3 regions of the Psychrobacillus sp. FSL H8-0510 genome follow, and region 3 is predicted to be linked to each of the others. Evidence: riboswitches for the same ligand, from Rfam matches in the RefSeq annotation. Region 3 holds a riboswitch; each other region holds the start of a gene.
The links. A riboswitch is a leader RNA that binds a small molecule or an ion and turns the genes downstream of it on or off. The one in region 3 is predicted to bind cobalamin.
Positions count from the first base shown of each region.

Region 1 (3,421 bases), 3.3 Mb from region 3:
TTGGCTGTGGACAAGGAGATACGACAGCAGTTTTGGCTTATACAGTTGGAGAGACAGGATTTGTTCATGGAATCGATATAGCTTCACCGGACTATGGCAGCCCAGTTACTTTAGGTAATTCAATGGCCTTCTTGAAGAACTCGCCCCTAGGAAATCGGATTAAGGTAAATTTTGAATTGGATATCCTTCAAGCAGAAGTGGATTTCCCTGAAAAATCTTTTGATTTATATTGTGCTGTCTCATTGTTCTTGGTACTTAAAATCACCCGAAGAATTCCTGGGTATGTTAAAGAAAATCAAAAAATGGACAAACGTATTATGCTTTGCCGAGTGGGACACGAGAGTTCAGACTAATGAGCAGCTTCCACACTTCTTGTCAGTACTCATCCAAGCTCAATATGAGTGCTTTGTAGAAAACAGTTTAGTTAATGTTCGAACGTTATTTACACCTAAGGACATTCAACAAATTGCGGAAAAAGCTGGTTTCGAAATTACAACGGAAAAAATTATCGACTCTACTCATCTTCAAGATGGCAAATGGGAAATAGAATATACATTAACAGATTATAAAGAATTAATAGAAGCTGCCGACCATTTACCTATCAAATATAAAGCTTTAATACAATCAGAAATGCATCTATTAGAGGAAGCAAGAAGTCAAAACAAATACACATTCACAGCAAGAATAGGAGAATAAAATGAAAGAGTTAACAGAAGAGATAAAGAGATTCCGGGACGATCGAGGTTGGGGAGGAAACCACGATGCTCGTAGTCTTGCTATTTCAGTATCATTAGAAGCAAGTGAGTTATTAGAGCATTTCCAATGGGTTACTGCAGAGGATGCGATAAAAAAAGACAAGCAGGCAATTGCTGACGAAGCGGCAGATGTATTTATTTATCTTTTGCAATTTGCTGATGTGCTCGGAATTGATTTAATAGAGGCTGCACAGCAAAAAATGAAGAAAAATGCTTTGAAATATCCATTACCTGAAGACAACACTGTACTTATAAGTGAAAAAAGTTGACTCGTTATCAGTCAACTTTTTTTTGTTGAAACCATTGAAAAAATGACATTAATAATAGCGCAGTAATAGCCCCAGTTGTATCCAACAAGACATCTTGAAGAGAAGCTGTACGACCACTTGTAAACGATTGTCGAAATTCATCGGCAACAGCAAGAAGCATAGTGATCACAACTGTTGTAATTTTACGATACTTAAATGGAGGTAACGCAATATAAATGGCTAAAGCAATGATTCCAAAATAAACAAAATGGGTACCTTTTCTTATCAAAAATTCTACAAAAGCATAGTAGCCACGCTCTTCCACAGAAACGAGAATGCCCCAGTATGGAACTTGAAAAATACGAAGAAAAGATTCTAATGGTTTGTTAGGAAGCCATGCTTTTAAGACATCCTGCATAGATTGCTGTTCAGCTGGCTGCCCTGATGCCAAAAATACAATAACAAGTAATATTAAAAACGGGATAAGTTTTTTCATATACTGACATTAGCACAAAAGCGGTGAATTTACATGCGTGAAAATTATTGTGCATGCTAGGGAGATGGCTATGGTAAACTAATTGTAAGTGAATAATTTTCGCAGGGAAAAGGTGCTAACTTGTTAGCTTAATTTGGGAATTCGGTTAAAATCCGAAGCTGTTTCCGCAACTGTAAATGCTGATGAAATAAGAAAAATACCACTGTTGACTAGTCAATGGGAAGGTTCTTAGAGTAAATTGATGCATAAGCCAGGAGACCAGCCTTTTCTTGAACGTATAGATACTCTTCGGAAGTTAAGGGATTGTACGGCACGTTTCTATTTTTCTGTTTTTTTATCGTTAAATAGGTATCACGCCGCCCTTGTTTGGGTGGCGTTTTTTTTGTGCTGTTAACTAAAAAAGTACTATATGCTTGAAAATTCACCAATAAAAGGAAAGGAGGAGAAGTAATGAAAAAAGATATTCGCTATATTTGCTATCCGTTTATGCGTGAAACACCTTCTGCTGTAGATTTTGAAATCCGTACAGATTCGTTGACTACTCGTATTGGACTAGCAGCTTCTTTAACAAAGGATATACCAAAGATTTACGAGGATTTGATGTATTTGGCACCAATGGCTTACCATTTAAACGGGTCTGTTCGAGGGAAGATAGCCATTACAGAAGACGATTTACAAGTTCTAAGTGATATGTACGATTTCTATGTAGAGGAAGTAAAAGGTAGAGTAAATATATTTGTACTACCACAGGGTACGACTGCAGCTTGTGAATTACATGTTTGTAGAAGTGAAGCAAAAAAGTCAGTTAGAGCTCTTCATAAAGTTTCGTTAGAAAGAGAAATTCCTGAGATTTTGTTTGACTATGCACAGTTATTAGCAAATGTGTTGTTTGCGATGGCAGTTTATGTGAACAAACATCATGGAGTGGAAGAAATTCAATTTGTCAGTAAATCATATCCAATGAGAAAAAAGAAACAACTGGAGGAATAATACTATGAAGAAAAATTATTTATTTAATTGGTTGTCGGTGCTGCTATTTTCATTCTTGCTTGTAGGGTGTTCTGCGGAAGAGAAGACAACTGTGGAAAAACAAGAGGAAGTAGTAGAAGAAGTAAAAGAATACACAGTAACTGATGATGTAGGAAATGAAATTACATTCGAAGAAGTACCCGAAACGATTGTTTCTCTTCAACCGAGCAATACAGAGATTCTTTTTGCTTTAGGTGTAGGCGATAAAATTGTAGGAGCAACAGATTATGATACATATCCTGCAGAAGCACTCGAAATAGAGCGAGTATCTGATTCAGTTGCATTTAATGCGGAAAGAATTACAGAATTGAACCCAGATGTAGTAATAGCGTATACAATTGGCCAAGAAGAAGCATTGCAACTTCTGGAAGATACCGGATTAAAAGTCTTTGTAATTGAGTCTGCAACTTCTTTTGAAGATGTATACGGAGATATCGAGCAATTGGCTACTGTAATGGGCATTGAAGAAAAAGGGCAAGAAGTTATTTCTTCTATTCAGGATACTATTCAAGGAGTTCAAGAAAGAGTAAAATCTGCTACTCCATTAAAAAAGGTATATTATGAAATTAGCCCATCTCCAGATATTTATACAACTGGTAGTAAAACATTCCAACAAGAAATTTTAGCAGCAGCATCGGTCGACAATGTATTTAGCGATCAAGAAGGTTGGATCAGTGTGTCAGAGGAAGATGTTACGGTCAAAAACCCAGAAATTATTTTAACAACTGCAAATTATTTAGATGATGCACCTGGAGAGATTAAATCTCGTGCAGGGTGGGACAAAATACAAGCCGTACAAAACGATTCAGTCTTTTTAGTAGATGGTGACGTTATTTCTCGACCAGGGCCTCGTATTGGTGAAGCAGTGGAATTGATTGCTAAAACAGTGTATC
Region 1 is NZ_JBBOYZ010000001.1:3,519,884-3,523,304, reverse strand. It holds gene MHI40_RS17885 (methyltransferase domain-containing protein) at 1-353, shown strand, start outside; gene MHI40_RS17880 (hypothetical protein) at 373-696, shown strand; gene MHI40_RS17875 (nucleotide pyrophosphohydrolase) at 698-1,024, shown strand; gene MHI40_RS17870 (VanZ family protein) at 1,032-1,499, opposite strand; cobalamin riboswitch at 1,593-1,780, shown strand; gene MHI40_RS17865 (hypothetical protein) at 1,950-2,489, shown strand; gene MHI40_RS17860 (ABC transporter substrate-binding protein) at 2,494-3,421, shown strand, end outside.
Region 1: it holds a riboswitch for cobalamin, as region 3 does, so the genes downstream of both, MHI40_RS17865 (hypothetical protein) here and MHI40_RS01110 (ribonucleoside-diphosphate reductase subunit alpha) in region 3, are expected to answer to the same signal.

Region 2 (3,421 bases), 3.5 Mb from region 3:
GTCCTTTAATTGCTGTTCGGTTAAATATTGTGACTAGGAAAACACTTGGTGGATTGCAAACTGATCTCGACGGCCGGGTACTAAATAATAAAGGACTTGCCGTCCCTGGGCTTTATGCAGCCGGTGAAGTAACTGGCTTTGGTGGAGGAGGAGTTCATGGGTATCGCTCTTTAGAAGGGACATTTTTAGGTGGTTGTATCTTTACAGGAAGAGAAGCAGGAAGGGCCTTGGTTCGTAGCCTAAATCAAACTTAACTCGATTACTGAAGTTTCCTAATCTGAAATAGTTACGGACGACATGCGTTGTATATCCATGTCGTCTTTAACCAATTTACCGTAAGTATTTGTATATTTCTTCTCCAATTTGAGCAAGAATTCGTTTCGAAAGTAAATCATCTTCATCCTTTGATAAAACCGTTGCAATTAACTTTCGATTCCCTACATAAAAGATTCCAGCGTCGTGACGTGTTCCAGGAATCCATCCAGTCTTATTGGCTAACTCCCATGGCGTCATCCCATAATCAAAATTAGAGTATGGAGACGGTAACCTTTCAGGTAAACAATCACGTACCTGTTGTTTCTTCATCACTTCTACCATTTGACGGCTTGCTTTACCACTCACTAAATCTCCCATAGCCATCTTATGTAAAAGTATAGCTATATCCGCTGCTGCTATCCGATTAGCACCTTTGGGATTAGACTTACTCAACATGAGCTTGTTATAAAAAGTACTATATACCATTCCTGCTTCCTTCATAGAATTTTGGATATCGTCAACTCCTACAAGGTCGATTAGTAGATTAGTTGCCGTATTATCACTTTGAATAATCATCAGCATTATGATGTCTTGAAGGGGAAGAGATAATCCTGGAGTAAAATGTTGCAATACACCAGAACCTCCCACATACTCTTTTTCATTGAGGATGATTAAGTCCATTAAAGAAAAGTCTCCTCGATCCACTGCTCTATAAACTGAGGCCATGATTGGTACCTTAATGACACTTGCCGCATAAAAAAGCTCCTGTTCATTATGTTCCCATTTCTCCCCTGAATTTAAGTCCTCTAAGACGATTCCCCAAGTGCCTTTTGACTGTTCTACGAGTTTTTGTACCTCGCTCACAAGCTCTTCCAAAATTCTTCCCCCCTATAGAAAATCTATTTATTTTATTATAGACTAACACTTGTTTGAATATTACATTAATTATAAACTATAAAAAGCAAATAGATTTATAGATTTACAATAAAGCTCGGTTTTAACTTTCTATCAACTGAATATTAAATTTTTTATGTTATAGTAAAAGAACAATTGAATAATGTGTAGACTTAGGTGTTCGTTTACGAAAGTAAATGAACTTAAAAGGGAAGTCGGTGAAAAACCGACGCTGTCCCGCAACTGTAAATGGGAGCAATTCTACTATATCCACTGTATGTCATTATGGGAAGGATAGAAAAGCGATGACCATGAGCCAGGAGACCTGCCTATTTCAAGTACACACCAAAAACCTACGCGGATAGGGGGTGTTAAGTGCAGCTATGAACAAGCAAATGCTTGAAATTGCTGTCGTACGAAAAAGCGCAATGAAAACACTGGAGATATTGACTCTTTTCAGTGTGTATTTTGTTACGTTTCAAACGTCTCGACAACAACCAATCATATCCAACTAGCATCTTCTTTTAAAAGAGGATGCTTTTTTATGTTGAAGAAAGGAATGTTGAAATGACTATCGGCACGAAAGAAGATTATATAAATAGATTTAAAAATGTATTAATGACTAATAATATTGGAAGCTCATCCATTTCACTGGATTTGATATTTGAAGCCTTTGGAAAAGAAATTGATACTATCTCAGAAATACACGAACAAGACAAAACTAAATATGTACTCAATTTACAAAAAGCATATAAACAAATTAAAGGTGAGATTTCAGGAATGAAAGAAGATTAAATAAAAAAAGCGAACCGATTTTAATCGGTTCACTTTTTTATAGGTCTTGATAGTCTCTTTGAAATTTACCGCCGTCTTTTACTTCAGAATGATAAAGAGCTTTTAAAGCAAAGCTTTTCTCTAAATCATGCTCCTTCATAACCTCTTTTAAACGTTTGCTTAACTCTGGGCTATATTTCACTAGTTCTTCCATTTTCGATTTCGAATATTGCATGAATTGTACCTTCTTTCTACGTTGTTAGTCTATCTAGTATAGCACTGATACAGGTGTTTTCGCCCTAATTTGCTATAATTAAGTTCAGAGGTGAGTACATGCACAAAACTATTGGAATTCTTGCACATGTAGATGCTGGAAAAACTACTTTTTCAGAGCAACTGCTTTACCATACAAATACCATTAGACATAGAGGACGAGTGGACCATCAAGACTCGTTTCTTGATAGTCATACTATAGAGAAAAATAGAGGAATTACTATATTTGCCGATCAAGGAATCTTTACCTACAACAATTCTACCTACTATATTATCGATACTCCGGGACACGTCGATTTTTCTCCAGAAATGGAACGTGCTATCCAAGTGATGGACTATGCCATCATTATTATTAGTGCTGTAGACGGCATTGAAGGACATACGGAAACTGTTTGGCAATTACTGCGAAAACACCATGTCCCTACCTTTTTCTTTATCAATAAAACCGATTATGAAGGCACGGATCCAACAAGCGTTCTTGCTGAAATTCGCTCCACCTTATCAGAAAATGTGTGTGATATAACGACATCTTTTGACGAAGAACTAATTGAATTTCTTGCAGAGCGAGATGAAGTTCTCTTAGAAACTTATATGGACAGTGGATTCGATAAAGACTTATGGACACAAACGCTTAAACAAATGGTGAAAGAAAACAAAATCTTTCCTTGTGCTAGTGGTTCAGCATTGAAAGATATAGGTATTGTCGAATTTCTAGAAAAACTAGATTCGTTAACCACTACTTCCTATAAATCAGACGATGTATTTGCAGCACAGGTGTATAAGATAAGACATGATGAAAGTGGGAATCGTGTTACCTATTTGAAGTTAGTGAATGGGACATTGAAAGTACGCGACAGTGTAACTTACAATGAACAAACTGAAAAAATAACGCAAATCCGCCAATATAGCGGCAATAAATTTAAAACTACAGATCAGGCTATAGCAGGTGAACTAGTAGCTGTTACTGGCTTAACAAATGCCTCCATTGGGGATGGGCTCGGTGTATTCGCCCAGAAAACTGAATTTGATATGATTCCAACGTTAAAATCTAAAGTACTCTTTGATGCTTCTATACATGTAAAGGAAGTATTACGTTGCTTTAAATTATTAGATGCAGAAGACCCTTCTTTACGTATCTTTTGGGATGAGTACTTTCAAGAAATACACGTCCATGTAATGGGAGTTATTCAACTAGAAATACTCGAACAAATTGTTTTGGAGCGTT
Region 2 is NZ_JBBOYZ010000001.1:3,720,159-3,723,579, forward strand. It holds gene MHI40_RS18975 (FAD-binding dehydrogenase) at 1-254, shown strand, start outside; gene MHI40_RS18980 (serine hydrolase) at 331-1,131, opposite strand; cobalamin riboswitch at 1,308-1,496, shown strand; gene MHI40_RS18985 (hypothetical protein) at 1,717-1,944, shown strand; gene MHI40_RS18990 (hypothetical protein) at 1,982-2,158, opposite strand; gene MHI40_RS18995 (translation factor GTPase family protein) at 2,257-3,421, shown strand, end outside.
Region 2: it holds a riboswitch for cobalamin, as region 3 does, so the genes downstream of both, MHI40_RS18985 (hypothetical protein) here and MHI40_RS01110 (ribonucleoside-diphosphate reductase subunit alpha) in region 3, are expected to answer to the same signal.

Region 3 (3,421 bases):
AGCAGTGGTTCTTGCAGTTATCGTATTTCTTTAAATAAGTTGGCGAATTTTGTTAAGTAGTTCGTGGAGTAGGACTAAAACTATAGGGAAAAAGCATTGCCTCTGGCAGTGCTTTTTTTGAGTGGATTTGGTATGGACTACTTAGTGAAATAAGAAAAGCACGTCTCTCTTTAAAAGAAAGAATTTGTTAAGGAAAAAGGATGAATATTGGATAATGATTGTCCCTACTACTGGTTATTTATTTTGAAATAAAAGATTGTGAACGTGTTCACTTAAATTATATAGGGATTGAAGCTTTAAGGTGTCTAGAAGAACTAAAGATCGGGTAAAGAATACATAGGAAAAGCAATCAGGAGGTAATTTTTAATGAAGAATCATATTGTTGGCGTATACGAAAATGAACAACAAGCAGCTGAAGTTGTGGAAGATTTAAAAGCGAAGGGCTATACAACCGAAGAAATTTCAGTTATTGCTAAAAATATAAATGAAACATCTGAAATCGCACAGGAATTAAAACCCTCCACAAAGGATGGAGCAATTGTTGGAGCTGTAACTGGAGGAGCAATTGGAATAGCAGGGGTGATAGCAGGGTTATCCACTATATTAATCCCAGGGTTTGGTGCTGTGTTGGCTGCAGGTCCAATTATTACAACAATTGGCGGAGCAGTAGTAGGAGCCAACTCTGGTTCTGGAGGATTAAAACATGCTCTTATGGAAATTGGAGTTCCAGATAATGAAGCTGAACTCTATTCGAATGAAGCACAGGATGGTAAAATCCTGGTATTTCTTCACCCTAAAGAGTGAGGGTCGATTGAGTGGTCAAAAGTAATGTTTGCAAAAATAATATCAAGTGATTTTAGCTAAAAATCGCTGAATCACTTGATGTATTAGTTCCCCTAGAGAATTGACAGCTTGAATTAGGAGTTGCTCAGTTAAACACAATATGTTAGATTATATAAATGAACTAAACACAATATATAGTATGTTAACGATGAAAAGGTACCTTTATGGTTTAAAAGGGAATTCGGTAAAATGCCGAAGCTGTCCCCGCAACTGTAAGTGTGGACGACTGTTGAATAGCCACTGCGAGTGATCGTGGGAAGGACAACAGAAGGATGAAACACGAGCCAGTAGACCTGCCTTTTCATCGGTAAGCAACACTTTCTTCGGGGGTTGAGAGGTGGGAGCGAAGGCCTCTATCTCGAATGATTGATATGTCTTGTTGTATCCTACACTTTTAATTTTGAGCGATGTCTCAGCCGAAGATGGCTGTGTCATCGCTTTTTTTGTTTTGTGGTTTGGAGGGAAGTGCCACATAACTGTAACCGTTTAAAAAATAGGAGGAATTCAAATGACAATCATCTCAAACACAACGAAACAAGAAGTCCTACATAATCTAACAAAAGAATTTGGGGAGGAAAAAATTACTCCTCTTATAAAAACACATGAAAGATGGATGCAAAAACACCCGGAAGGTACAATAGCTGCTTGGTCGAAGTCAATGTCACTAGAAGCATTAAGTTTTCTAGATGAACAAGAAACGTACTGGACCTTTGTAGCAGCAAGAGTTCATTTAGCGCAGGTGTATGAACAAGTAGCTGAGAGAAGAAACACAACTGTGGATGCAGTGTACACAAAGTTTGCTAGTAATGTTCAACTGTTAAGTGATAAAGGCATTTACGATAAACGTCTTAAACAAGCATACTCACTACAAGAACTAGAGCAGCTATCTGAAATCCTCGTACAGGAAAGAGATTATTTATTTACTTATATCGGTCTAAAAACACTATTAGATCGATATGTAGCGAAGGACTTTGATAAAACAATAGTCGAACTGCCTCAGGAACGTTGGCTTATTATTGCAATGACACTGATGAAGGATGAGCAAGAAAATCGTTTAGAGAAAGTAAAAGAATCCTATTGGGCGATGAGCAACCTATATATGACAGTAGCAACACCAACACTATCTAATGCAGGTAAGCCTCATGGACAGCTCTCTAGCTGCTTTATCGATACGGTAGACGATAGCCTTCAAGGAATCTACGATAGCAATACGGACGTTGCAACCCTATCCAAATTTGGCGGGGGTATAGGTGTGTATATGGGCAAAGTGCGTAGCCGTGGATCTTCTATTAGAGGTTTTGTTGGTGCTTCCAGTGGTGTGCTTCCTTGGATTAAACAACTTAATAATACAGCAGTAAGTGTTGATCAGCTTGGGCAACGCCAAGGGGCAGTAGCTGTGTATTTAGATGTTTGGCATAAAGATATATTTACATTTTTAGATTTACGTTTAAATAACGGTGATGAACGACTACGAGCGCACGATATTTTTACTGGTGTATGTTTGCCCGATTTATTCATGGAGAAAGTCGATGCTAGAGAGGAATGGCATTTATTTGACCCTCATGAAGTTCGTCAGCTTAAAGGCTATTCTTTGGAGGACTTTTATGATGAAAAACGTGGCGATGGATCATTCCGCCAAAAGTACGAGGAATGTGTTAGCGATCATCGCTTGTCTCGTGAAACTGTTCCCGCTATCGACTTGATGAAGCGAATTATGCGTTCTCAGCTAGAGACAGGAGTACCGTTTATGTTTTACCGCGATGAAGTCAATCGCAGCAACCCTAACAAGCATGCAGGGATGATTTATAGTAGTAATCTTTGTACGGAAATTTTCCAAAACCAAAGTGCAACTACATTTGAGTCGATTCAAATTGAAGACGATATCATTGTCACTCGTCGTAAACCAGGGGATTTTGTCGTATGTAATCTGTCGTCTATAAACTTAGGGAATGCAGTTCCGGCAGATGTATTAGAAAAGCTTATAAAAATTCAGGTTCGGATGCTCGACAATGTGATTGATCTAAATATGATTCCAGTTCCTCAGGCGGAACGTACAAATTCTAGGTACAGAGGGATTGGGCTTGGGACATTTGGATGGCATCATTTACTGGCACTAAAGAGTATTCGCTGGGAGTCTGATGAAGCGGTTGAGCTTGCGGATTCATTGTATGAAAAAATTGCATACTTAACGATTAAAGCTTCTGCGGAGCTTGCGAAGGAAAAAGGGGCATATCCATTATTTGAAGGGTCAGATTGGCAAACAGGAGTTTATTTTGACAATCGTCAATACGATAGTAAAGAGTGGAATGAATTACGGGATATTGTAGGGGAAAGTGGGATACGGAACGGATATTTAATGGCAGTTGCTCCGAACTCTTCAACATCGATCATAGCTGGAAGTACTGCAAGCATAGATCCTATATTCCAGAAGTCATACTCGGAAGAGAAGAAGGATTATAAAATTCCGGTCACTGTACCAGATTTGAATTCTGAGACTACATGGTATTATAAATCAGCGTATTTCATCGATCAGCATTGGACGCTTAAACAAAACGCTGCACGCGGGCGTCATATCGAC
Region 3 is NZ_JBBOYZ010000001.1:213,647-217,067, forward strand. It holds gene MHI40_RS01100 (undecaprenyl-diphosphate phosphatase) at 1-34, shown strand, start outside; gene MHI40_RS01105 (general stress protein) at 367-804, shown strand; cobalamin riboswitch at 981-1,158, shown strand; gene MHI40_RS01110 (ribonucleoside-diphosphate reductase subunit alpha) at 1,352-3,421, shown strand, end outside.